One region of the Agrobacterium sp. 16-172Ci genome, then DNA from elsewhere that is predicted to be linked to it. Evidence: predicted binding sites of a transcription regulator. Region 1 holds the regulator's gene; the other holds the start of a gene.
The links. The regulator LexA, encoded in region 1, represses DNA repair genes until DNA is damaged. The targets are predictions, from matches to a motif close to TGTTCNNNNTGTGTTCNG.

Region 1 (5,164 bases):
CAATGCCGCCATCGAGGTGGTGGAAGACCTCGACCACGCGGCCTTCGCGAAAGCGACCGCGCAGGTGCTGGAGACATGGAAGCAGAAGCCCTTCGGCGATTTCGTCGCCGCGCTGGAAAAGGCTGCCAAGGGCTGACGAGCAGGATGCCGGGCCGGCGCATGCCGCCAGGCCTCGCCTTCATGTCCACCGACAGGATCGGCGGGAGCCTCGCTCACGCCGACATTCATACGGTTTCAGTTTTCAGGAGATGCGCCAATGCTCGAAGGAGCCTTGTCCGCCGCCAATCGCGTTGACAGTTTCATCGCCACCCTCTGCCGCATCATCATCGTGGCAACCGGCATTCTGCTCACGGTCATCATGACCGCAAACGTCATCGTCCGCTATCTATCGACATCCGGCGGGCTGGATTTTGCGGAAGAACTGCCAACCATGCTGTTTCCATGGTTCATCGTCGCTGGCATTACCCTTGCCGCGCAGAGCGGCGCGCATATGGCGGTTGAATGGATCTATGACAAGTTCGACGAACGCGGCAAGGTGGGCGTTCTGCTGTTCGCCAATCTCGTGACGGTCGCAAGTTTCGTCATTCTCGCGCAGCAGGCGCTTGTCGTCGCCGAGATCGCTGGCGCGGAAATCAGCCCTGTGCTGCAATTGCCCAATAGCATCGGATATTATTCCATCGCCTTCGGCGCGGCACTGGTCTCGGTCACGACCGCAACCGCGAGCCTGCGCATTCTCTCCAGCGGCTGGCATGCCCGCCCGCACGGTGCAACCGAGGAGATGCCGCTATGACCATCGTGATGATCATTGCATTTTGTATTCTAATGATGATTGCGGTTCCGGTCGGTTATGCGCTGATCATCTCTGCCGGCGTCGCCGTGCTGTGGAACGGTTATGTGCCGCTTTTGATCGTGGCGCAGCAGGTGTACGACCAGACGCAGTCTTTCCCGATGCTGGCGCTGCCGTTCTTCATGCTCGCGGGCACGCTGATGCTCGGCGGCAAACTCGGAACCCAGCTTCTGGAACTCGCCTCCAAGGCCATGCAGCGCTGGCGCGGCGGCCCGCTTTCCACCACCGTCATTTCGTCGGTCGTGTTCGGCGGCGTGTCCGGCTCCGCGGTCGCCAATGCGAGCGCACTCGGTTCGGTGCTCATTCCATGGCAAAAGCGCCAAGGCTACCCCGCTCCCCTCTGTGCGGCCAACAATGCCACCTCAGCGGTCATCGACGTGCTCATTCCGCCGTCGATCCCGATGATCCTCTATTCATTGGTCAGCGGCGTCAGCATCGCCAATCTGTTCATCGCCGGCATTCTGCCGGGCCTGCTCATGGCCGCCGGTTTCATCTTCGTCTGCTGGGCCATTGCCGTGCGGCGCGGTTATGCGGTGCGTGACGAAAGCATCCGCAAGCGCGATCTGGCGCTACTTGCATTCCGCAGCCTGCCGGCGATCCTCCTGCCGATCCTGATCATCCTCGGCCTCCGCTTCGGCTTTGCAACGCCAACCGAAGTGGCCGTTCTTTCCGTCGTCTATTCGCTCGTGCTCAGCATCTTCTTTTATCGCGATCTGACGTGGAAGCGTTTCTGCGACAATTTCGTCGAAGCTGGTTCCGCAACCGGCGTCGTCATGCTGGTCATCATGGGCAGTGCGGCGGTGGGCTGGGTGCTGACCTTCGATCAGGCGCCCCAGCATTTCGCCACCTGGGTGGCCGAGAATATCTCCAACCCGATCCTGATCATTCTCATGATGAACATCCTGATGCTGATCATCGGCATGCCGCTCGATCTGCCGCCGTCGATCCTGCTGCTCGGACCGATCTTCGTGCCGCTCGCCGATATGATCGGGCTCGACCGGGTGCAGCTCGGCATGATGATGGTCATCAATCTCGGTATCGGGCTCTATACGCCACCGATCGGCACCACACTCTTCATCTCGTCCTCCATAGCCAGAGCGCCGCTCGGCGCGACGACGAAGGAATTGTGGCCGTTCTTCACCATGGCGATGCTGCTCCTCATCGCGGTCAGCTTCATTCCTGCGCTCACGATCTACTGATATAAGAGCCGTAGCAAACGGCAGCCAGAAACCACCGGCCGGGTCTCTCCGATCGGTGGTTTCTGGTATTCAAGATGCGGCACACATCGTTAGATCTGCTTTGTTGATAGTTTCGACGATCAAATCACGATCTGCGATGCACCCTTCACGAAGTTTTAGGGGATTGCGGAACACATATGGAACATATAGTGTTCGTTCTGTATTTGTTTCGCGACTTCAACGACGATTCTCAAGGGTGTTTTCCTCATGCTCACGCGCAAACAGCAGGAATTGCTTCTCTTCATTCATGAAAGAATGAAAGAGTCCGGCGTGCCGCCCTCCTTCGATGAAATGAAGGACGCACTCGATCTTGCATCCAAATCCGGCATCCACCGGCTGATCACGGCACTCGAGGAGCGCGGCTTTATTCGCCGGCTACCTAACAGGGCGCGGGCGCTGGAAGTCATCAAGCTACCGGAGGCCTATGCGCCGGGTGCAAGGCCGCAGCGCGGCTTCTCGCCGAGCGTCATCGAAGGCAGCCTCGGCAAACCGAAGACGCCGGAGCCGGCCCCTGCCCCCAAGGCGCCCACTAATGATTTCGCCGGCGCCGCCACCGTGCCGGTCATGGGCCGCATCGCCGCCGGTGTGCCGATTTCCGCCATCCAGAACAACACCCATGATGTGGCCGTGCCGGTCGACATGCTCGGCTCGGGCGAACATTACGCTCTTGAGGTCAAGGGCGACTCGATGATCGAAGCCGGCATTTTTGATGGCGATACCGTCATCATCCGCAACGGCAACACGGCCAATCCGGGCGACATCGTCGTGGCACTGGTGGATGATGAAGAAGCGACCCTCAAGCGTTTCCGCCGCAAGGGAGCGTCCATCGCTCTGGAAGCCGCCAACCCCGCCTATGAGACCCGCATCTTCGGACCGGACCGGGTGAAAATCCAGGGCAAGCTCGTGGGGCTGATCCGCCGTTATCATTAATTGGCAGCCCGCCTTTTTTCGCCAGGGGCGTCATCGAGAAGAGGACGCTCCCTTTGAGGCATCTTGGCTTGTTCCCTGGAACAATTCGGCCCTGCGCAAGTAAAGAGAGGGTGTGTTTCGCCCTCATCTCCGGGCGGTGACGTGGATATGCCTCCTTCTCCCTTCCCTCACCTTCCCATTCATCAACGCGGCTTATGGGAGCCATGGATTATTTGCAATATTCCAAAGGCCATCCGCCGGTATAGAAATGCGCGTCATATCGGGGAAACATGTCATGTACGATCTTTATATCGCCAACAAGAATTACTCCTCATGGTCGCTACGGCCCTGGGTGTTGATGCGCACGCTCGGCATCGCCTTCGATGAAAAACTCGTTCCGTTCGGAGAAGGCGTTTCCTTCTCCACCTTCTCGCCGACCGGCAAGGTGCCCTGCCTTGTCGATGAGGGCGTGACGGTTTGGGAATCGCTGTCGATCGCCGAATATCTGGCGGAAAGACACCAGGGCGTCTGGGCGACCGACAAGCAGGCACGGGCCTGGTCACGTTCGGCGGCGAGCGAAATGCATGCGGGCTTTTCCTCGCTGCGCAATCTCTACCCGATGTCGGTCGGCATTCGGGTAAAGCCGAAGGGTGGCGATACCGGGCTTGCGGCCGATATAAAGCGCATCGATACGCTGTGGAGCGAAGGCCTCGCGAAATTCGGCGGGCCTTTTCTTGCCGGCCAGAAATTCACGGCGGTCGATGCCTTCTTCTGCCCGGTGGCATTTCGTTTCCAGACTTATGGCGCGGAACTTTCGCCCGCGGCGAAAGCCTATTGCGACCGGCTGCTCGCCCTTCCCGCGATGCGCGAATGGTACGAGGCCGGACTGAAGGAAGTCTGGCGCGATGCGGCGCATGAAGAGGAAATTAGCGGGATCGGCGAATTGACCGCGGATCTGCGCATCAAGCCCTGACGGTCCATGCTGGCGGCACTTTATTGCGATGCCGCCAGCAACCGCATGATGGCATCAGGCACGTCGTGATCGAAACGGCCGCTTTTCCAGTCGTAATAGCGATGTTCGCTCCAGGGCCTGTCCATGCCGGCGATTGCGGCGCGCAGCCTGCCGACGACCGCTGCCTGCTCGTTGCCGGCGAAGTCCATTTCCAGCGAACCGATCCGTCGCAGGATATCCCGGTTCAGCAGAAGTGCACCCGAGCGGCATTGGGAGAAGGACGTTCTGCGGGAGACGATAATGATATCGGCGATATCGCAAGCCTTTCCGGCAAAGCGGCCATCTTCCAGAACGATGATCCATTCGCCGCTTCCCGCGCGCGCAACACACCATGTGCCTTTGCTGCAGGTGAAAACACCGGGCTCGGCGTCTCTCAAGGCCGCTGTCATCTGCCGTGCAACTGCACTCATCTCTTGCGGATCAAGCTTCGCCCTCGGGGCCAAAGCCACGGTTTTTGCCGTAGCCTCGCTCTTTAGAAAGACCGGCGGCACAGGCTGTTCCGGCAAAAGCAGCGCCCTTTGCCACTGGCCATAAACGAAACCCTGCGGCTGAGCCTTCGTCGTGTAGGCTTTGCCGTCTTCCAGCAATGCCACCAGCTCGCCATCCTCGTGAACAAGCAAATCGGGCGGATCGCGATAGGCCGTGGCGGATGACAGGCCGAAGGCGAGGAATAGAAGCGGCATGCCCAGAAGCGCAAGCCGGCTGCGCAGCAAAGTCAGCAGCAGAAAACCAGCCGAGGCGAGCCCCAGAAACCACCCGTGCGGCCGGCCCGTCGCAGCGCTTCCGCCCCAGGACGCCACCTCCTGCGCAACCTCGATGACGAGGGCCATGCCGTATCCCATGACCTTCAGAAATGGTGCGTCCAGCCCGAAAGGCATCAGCAGCATGGCGACAAGGCCGAAAGGCATGACGATCAGCGACATGGCGGCCAGATTGGCGAAAAGTCCATAGGTGGTGACACGCTGAAAATGCTCGACCGAATAGATCGCCGTCGAAAGACCACCGATCAGCGACGTCGTGATGACACCGCCGATAATGGCGCCCGCCGTTTGCGCCACCGTCATCCATGCCGGTTTGCGTCCGATGAACAGACGCTCGCGATCGATACGCCAGCGGCTCCAGGCGGCATAGGAGGCGACGAGCGCGATGGTCGCGGCA
Region 2 (5,164 bases), on a different contig from region 1:
GCCGCCGATACCGGTGCGGATCGTGCCTGATGTCGACATATGCTGTTCCTCCTCCGGCCTTTGGCCTATCGAACCCTTGCGACGAAAGCTGCGGATTACTCCGCAGCCTCCCGTTTTCCAGCCGGCCGGCGCTCCAGAAGCTCCTTCAGGAAGTGACCGGTATAGGAACGCTCGACCTTCACGATGTCCTCCGGTGTGCCGGTCGCCACCACTTCACCGCCGCCCGTGCCGCCTTCAGGCCCGATATCGATGATCCAGTCAGCCGTCTTGATGACTTCGAGATTATGCTCGATCACCACGACGGAATTGCCCTGCTCGACCAGCGCATGCAGCATTTCCAGGAGCTTGTTGACATCGTGGAAATGCAGGCCGGTCGTCGGCTCGTCGAGAATATAGAGCGTGCGGCCCGTCGAGCGTTTCGACAGTTCCTTGGCGAGCTTGACGCGCTGCGCCTCGCCGCCGGAGAGTGTATTGGCCTGCTGGCCGACCTTGATGTAACCGAGGCCGACATCGAAAAGCGATTGCAGCTTGTCGCGCACGGCCGGGACGGCGGCGAAGAACTCCACGCCTTCTTCCACCGTCATATCCAGCACATCGGCGATGGACTTGCCCTTGAAGGTGACATCGAGCGTCTCGCGATTGTAACGCTTGCCGTGACAGACATCGCAGGTGACGTAAACGTCGGGCAGGAAGTGCATCTCGATCTTGATGACACCGTCGCCCTGGCAGGCCTCGCAGCGGCCGCCCTTGACGTTGAAGGAGAAACGGCCCGGCGCATAACCGCGCGCCTTCGCTTCCGGCAAGCCGGCGAACCAGTCGCGGATCGGCGTGAAGGCGCCGGTATAGGTGGCCGGGTTGGAACGCGGCGTGCGGCCAATCGGCGACTGGTCGATATCGATCACCTTGTCGATGAATTCGAAACCGTCGATGCGGTCGTGTTCAGCCGGGATTTCGCGCGCACCCATCACCCGACGCGCCGCCGATTTGTAGAGCGTCTCGATCAGGAAGGTGGATTTGCCGCCGCCCGATACGCCGGTTACGGCAGTAAAAACGCCAAGCGGCACAGCCGCGGTGACATTCTTCAAATTGTTGCCGCGTGCGCCAAAAACCTTGATTTCGCGACCCTTCTTGGGCTTGCGGCGCTCCGCCGGCACGGCGACGCCGAGTTCGCCGGAGAGATATTTGCCGGTCAGCGATTTCGGATTGGCCATCACCTCCTGCGGTGAGCCTTCAGCGATCACCTGACCGCCATGAATGCCGGCGGCTGGGCCGATATCGACCACATAATCCGCCGTCAGAATGGCGTCCTCGTCATGTTCGACCACGATGACGGTATTGCCGATATCGCGCAGATGTTTCAGCGTATCCAGCAGGCGGGCATTGTCGCGCTGGTGCAGGCCGATCGACGGTTCGTCGAGAACATAGAGAACGCCGGTGAGGCCCGAACCGATCTGCGAGGCCAGCCGGATGCGCTGGCTTTCACCGCCGGAAAGCGTGCCGGAATTGCGCGACAGGCTGAGATAATCCAGCCCGACATCGTTGAGGAAGCGCAGGCGTTCGCGGATTTCCTTGAGGATGCGGACTGCGATCTCGTTCTGCTTGGCGTTGAGGCTTTCCGGCAGTACCTCGAACCAGTCGCGCGCGGTGCGGATCGACATTTCGGTGACTTCACCGATATGCAGCTTGTTGATCTTCACGGCGAGCGCTTCCGGCTTCAGGCGATAACCGGCGCAGGCCGGGCAGGGGGCCGCCGACATGTAGCGTTCGATTTCCTCGCGCGCCCAGGCGCTGTCGGTCTCTTTCCAGCGACGCTCAAGATTGGGCACGATGCCTTCGAAATTCTTCACTGTCTTGTAGGAGCGGGCGCCGTCCTGATAGTTGAATTCGATCTTGTCATCGGTGCCCTGCAGGATGGCGTGCTGCGCCTCTTTCGAAAGATCCGACCACTTGCTCGACAGCTTGAAACCGAAAGCCTTGCCGAGCGCTTCCAGCGTCTGATTGTAATAGGGCGAGGAGGATTTGGCCCAGGGAGCTATGGCACCGTCACGCAGGGTACGGGCGGGCTCCGGCACAATCAGGTTTTCATCCACCTTCTGCTGCGAGCCGAGGCCATCGCAGCTTGGGCAGGCGCCGAAGGGATTGTTGAAGGAGAACAGCCGCGGCTCGATTTCCGGAATGGTGAAACCGGAAACGGGGCAGGCGAATTTTTCCGAAAACAGCACCCGCTCATGGGTCTCGTTGAGCGACTTGTTGGCCGAACCGCCAGCGGCGGTTTCTTCCGGCGGCAGAGGCTTGTCGGCAAATTCGGCGATTGCCAAGCCATCGGCAAGCTTGAGGCAGGTCTCGAGACTGTCGGCCAGGCGTGCGGCCATATCCGGGCGCACGACGGCGCGGTCAACGACAACGTCGATATCGTGTTTGTATTTCTTGTCGAGGGCGGGCACGTCGGCGATTTCGTAGAACTGGCCATCCACCTTGACGCGCTGGAAGCCCTTCTTCATCAGGTCGGCGAGTTCCTTTTTATATTCGCCTTTGCGGCCGCGCACCATCGGCGCGAGAATATAAAGACGTGTGCCTTCCTCGAAAGCGAGGATGCGGTCGACCATCTGGCTCACCGTCTGGCTTTCGATCGGCAGGCCCGTGGCCGGCGAATAGGGGACGCCGACACGCGCGAACAGCAGGCGCATATAGTCGTAGATTTCGGTGACCGTGCCGACCGTGGAACGCGGATTGCGCGATGTGGTCTTCTGCTCGATGGAGATTGCCGGCGAGAGGCCGTCGATCTGGTCGACATCCGGTTTCTGCATCATTTCCAGGAACTGGCGCGCATAGGCCGACAGGCTCTCGACATAACGGCGCTGGCCTTCGGCATAGATCGTATCGAAGGCAAGCGAGGACTTGCCCGAACCGGAAAGGCCGGTCATGACGATCAGCTTGTTGCGCGGCAGGTCCAGATCGATGCCCTTGAGGTTGTGCTCGCGGGCGCCACGGATGGAAATCGTCTTCAGTTCACTCATGACAAGGCTCGGACAAAAATAACAGGCTTGATGGCAGCGCGTCCTTATGTAGTGACGCAGCCGGATGTGTCGAGGTCTATTCCCACTCGGTCGCAGCTTTTCGGAATGCTTGACTCGAAATCTGCGATTTAATAGAACAAAAAAGGAACGAATTGCAAGCGCGAATGTCTGCTCCCGCAGCTTAAGATTATTCTTTGTGGATAGTTCCATGCTTGCGGTGCCCTTTGCGGGCGGCGGCAGCTATTGTGTGTCGAATTTTTTGAAATGCAATTGCCGGTCATGATGGCCGGCGGACAGGATGACGAGATGGCTGGTAGCGTAAACAAGGTAATTCTGATCGGGAACGTGGGCGCCGATCCCGAAATCCGCCGGACGCAGGACGGCCGCCCCATCGCCAATCTGCGCATTGCCACCTCGGAGACCTGGCGGGACCGCAACAGCGGCGAGCGCCGCGAGAAGACCGAATGGCACACCGTCGTCGTCTTCAACGAAGGCCTGTGCAAGGTCGTCGAGCAATATGTCAAGAAGGGCGCCAAGCTCTATATTGAAGGCCAGCTGCAGACGCGCAAATGGCAGGACCAGACCGGCAACGACCGTTATTCCACTGAAATCGTGCTGCAGGGCTTCAACTCCACGCTGACGATGCTCGATGGTCGCGGTGAGGGCGGTGGCCGCAGCGGCGGCGATTTCGGCGGCGGCAACGATTATGGCAGTGGCGGCGGCTCCAGCTATGGCGGCGGTTACGACCAGCAGTCCTCGTCGCGCGGCGGCTCTTCCCGTGGCGGCGGCCAGCCTTCCGGCGGCTTCTCCAACGACATGGATGACGATATTCCGTTCTGAGCGGCTGGCGAATTCGGGAAAGCGTAACGGGAGACAGGTATGAGTGATGCGCCCGCACCGAAACAGCCGGCAACCTGGCGCATCGTTCTTGCCTTCTTCCTCGATTTCTGGACGGCGTTTTTCGCCGCCGGATTTCTCGTGGCGGCGGTTGCAGGCGGGCGCACGCCACAGGGTTTTGCCTTGAACGGTGTGCCTGCCTTTATCGCCTTTGTGCTTATCATCGCATATTTTGTCGTGCTCGGCCGGTTCTTCGGCGGCACGCTATGGCAGCGTCTTCTGAAGGCGAGGCGCTAACATCCGGCTTTGCCGGTTCCAGGGGCGTCGCGGCAGACTATGCCGCCACCTTGTCCGCCAGCATCGCCACCATGACATCGGATTGCGACACGATTCCCACCATCTTGCTTCTGGCGTCGATGACCGGCAGGTAGTGCAGTCCTTCTTCGGCAAAGCGGATGATGGCCTCCTCGATTGCCGTTTCAGGCCGTACGGTTCTGACCGGCGATGTCATGATGTCCTTGACGGTATCGTTGGGGGCGCTTGCGCCGGAGAGGATGAGGCGCAGCCGCTGCAGGAAACCAATGGAGGGGCGGCCGTTTCTCCAGCTCGCCTTTTCCAGAAAATCCGTCTGGGTGACGATGCCGACGATCTCCGCTTTATCGTTGGTGACCGGCAATGCCTTGAAATGGTGGCTGTGCATCAGCGCGTGGGCATGACGCAGACTGTCATCAGGCGCAACACCGACGACATCGCGCGACATGACGCTGGCGCAATCGAGATGCAGCGCACGGCGACGCCAGGAGCGCAGTTCGGTCTTGCGTAAAATGGTTTCGAGCTCGTCACGGTCGATATCCAGTACCTGGTCATATTCCTTCAGTACCTCGTCGAGGTCGTTGGAGGAAAAGCCGATTTTCTGGATGGGGGTCGGATCGGTGGTGCCATGGGAGGCCTTGCCGAGCTTCAGGCCGTGTGGGTAGGCGCGGCCGGTGGCATTGTTATAGGCGAGGGCCAAGGCAAGAAGGATCAGCGAATTTCCGGCGACCGGCCACAACAGAAAGCCATAACCGAGGCTGTGCACGGCAGGGCCGCCGAGAACAGCGGTCAGCGCCACCGCTCCGCTTGGCGGGTGCAGGCAGCGCAAAGCCATCATCGCGGCGATGGCAAGACTGATGGCAAGCGCGCTGGCAAGGAATAGATCCGGAACCAGCAGCGCCACTGTCACGCCCACGAAGGCCGAAACGAGGTTGCCGCATAGGATCGACCAGGGCTGCGCCAGCGGGCTGGAGGGCACGGCAAACAGAAGCACGGCC

Region 2: the regulator LexA is predicted to act here: its motif matches at 3,150-3,167, upstream of uvrA (excinuclease ABC subunit UvrA).

Annotation. Positions count from the first base shown of each region.
Region 1 is NZ_JBNWBW010000003.1:11,422-16,585, forward strand. It holds gene ACQZ40_RS04780 (TRAP transporter substrate-binding protein) at 1-136, shown strand, start outside; gene ACQZ40_RS04785 (TRAP transporter small permease) at 257-790, shown strand; gene ACQZ40_RS04790 (TRAP transporter large permease subunit) at 787-2,046, shown strand; gene lexA (transcriptional repressor LexA) at 2,293-3,015, shown strand; gene ACQZ40_RS04800 (glutathione S-transferase family protein) at 3,290-3,967, shown strand; gene ACQZ40_RS04805 (ComEC/Rec2 family competence protein) at 3,988-5,164, opposite strand, start outside.
Region 2 is NZ_JBNWBW010000007.1:87,896-93,059, forward strand. It holds gene ACQZ40_RS09630 (DUF72 domain-containing protein) at 1-39, opposite strand, end outside; gene uvrA (excinuclease ABC subunit UvrA) at 96-3,017, opposite strand; gene ACQZ40_RS09640 (single-stranded DNA-binding protein) at 3,282-3,857, shown strand; gene ACQZ40_RS09645 (hypothetical protein) at 3,897-4,151, shown strand; gene ACQZ40_RS09650 (HPP family protein) at 4,189-5,164, opposite strand, start outside.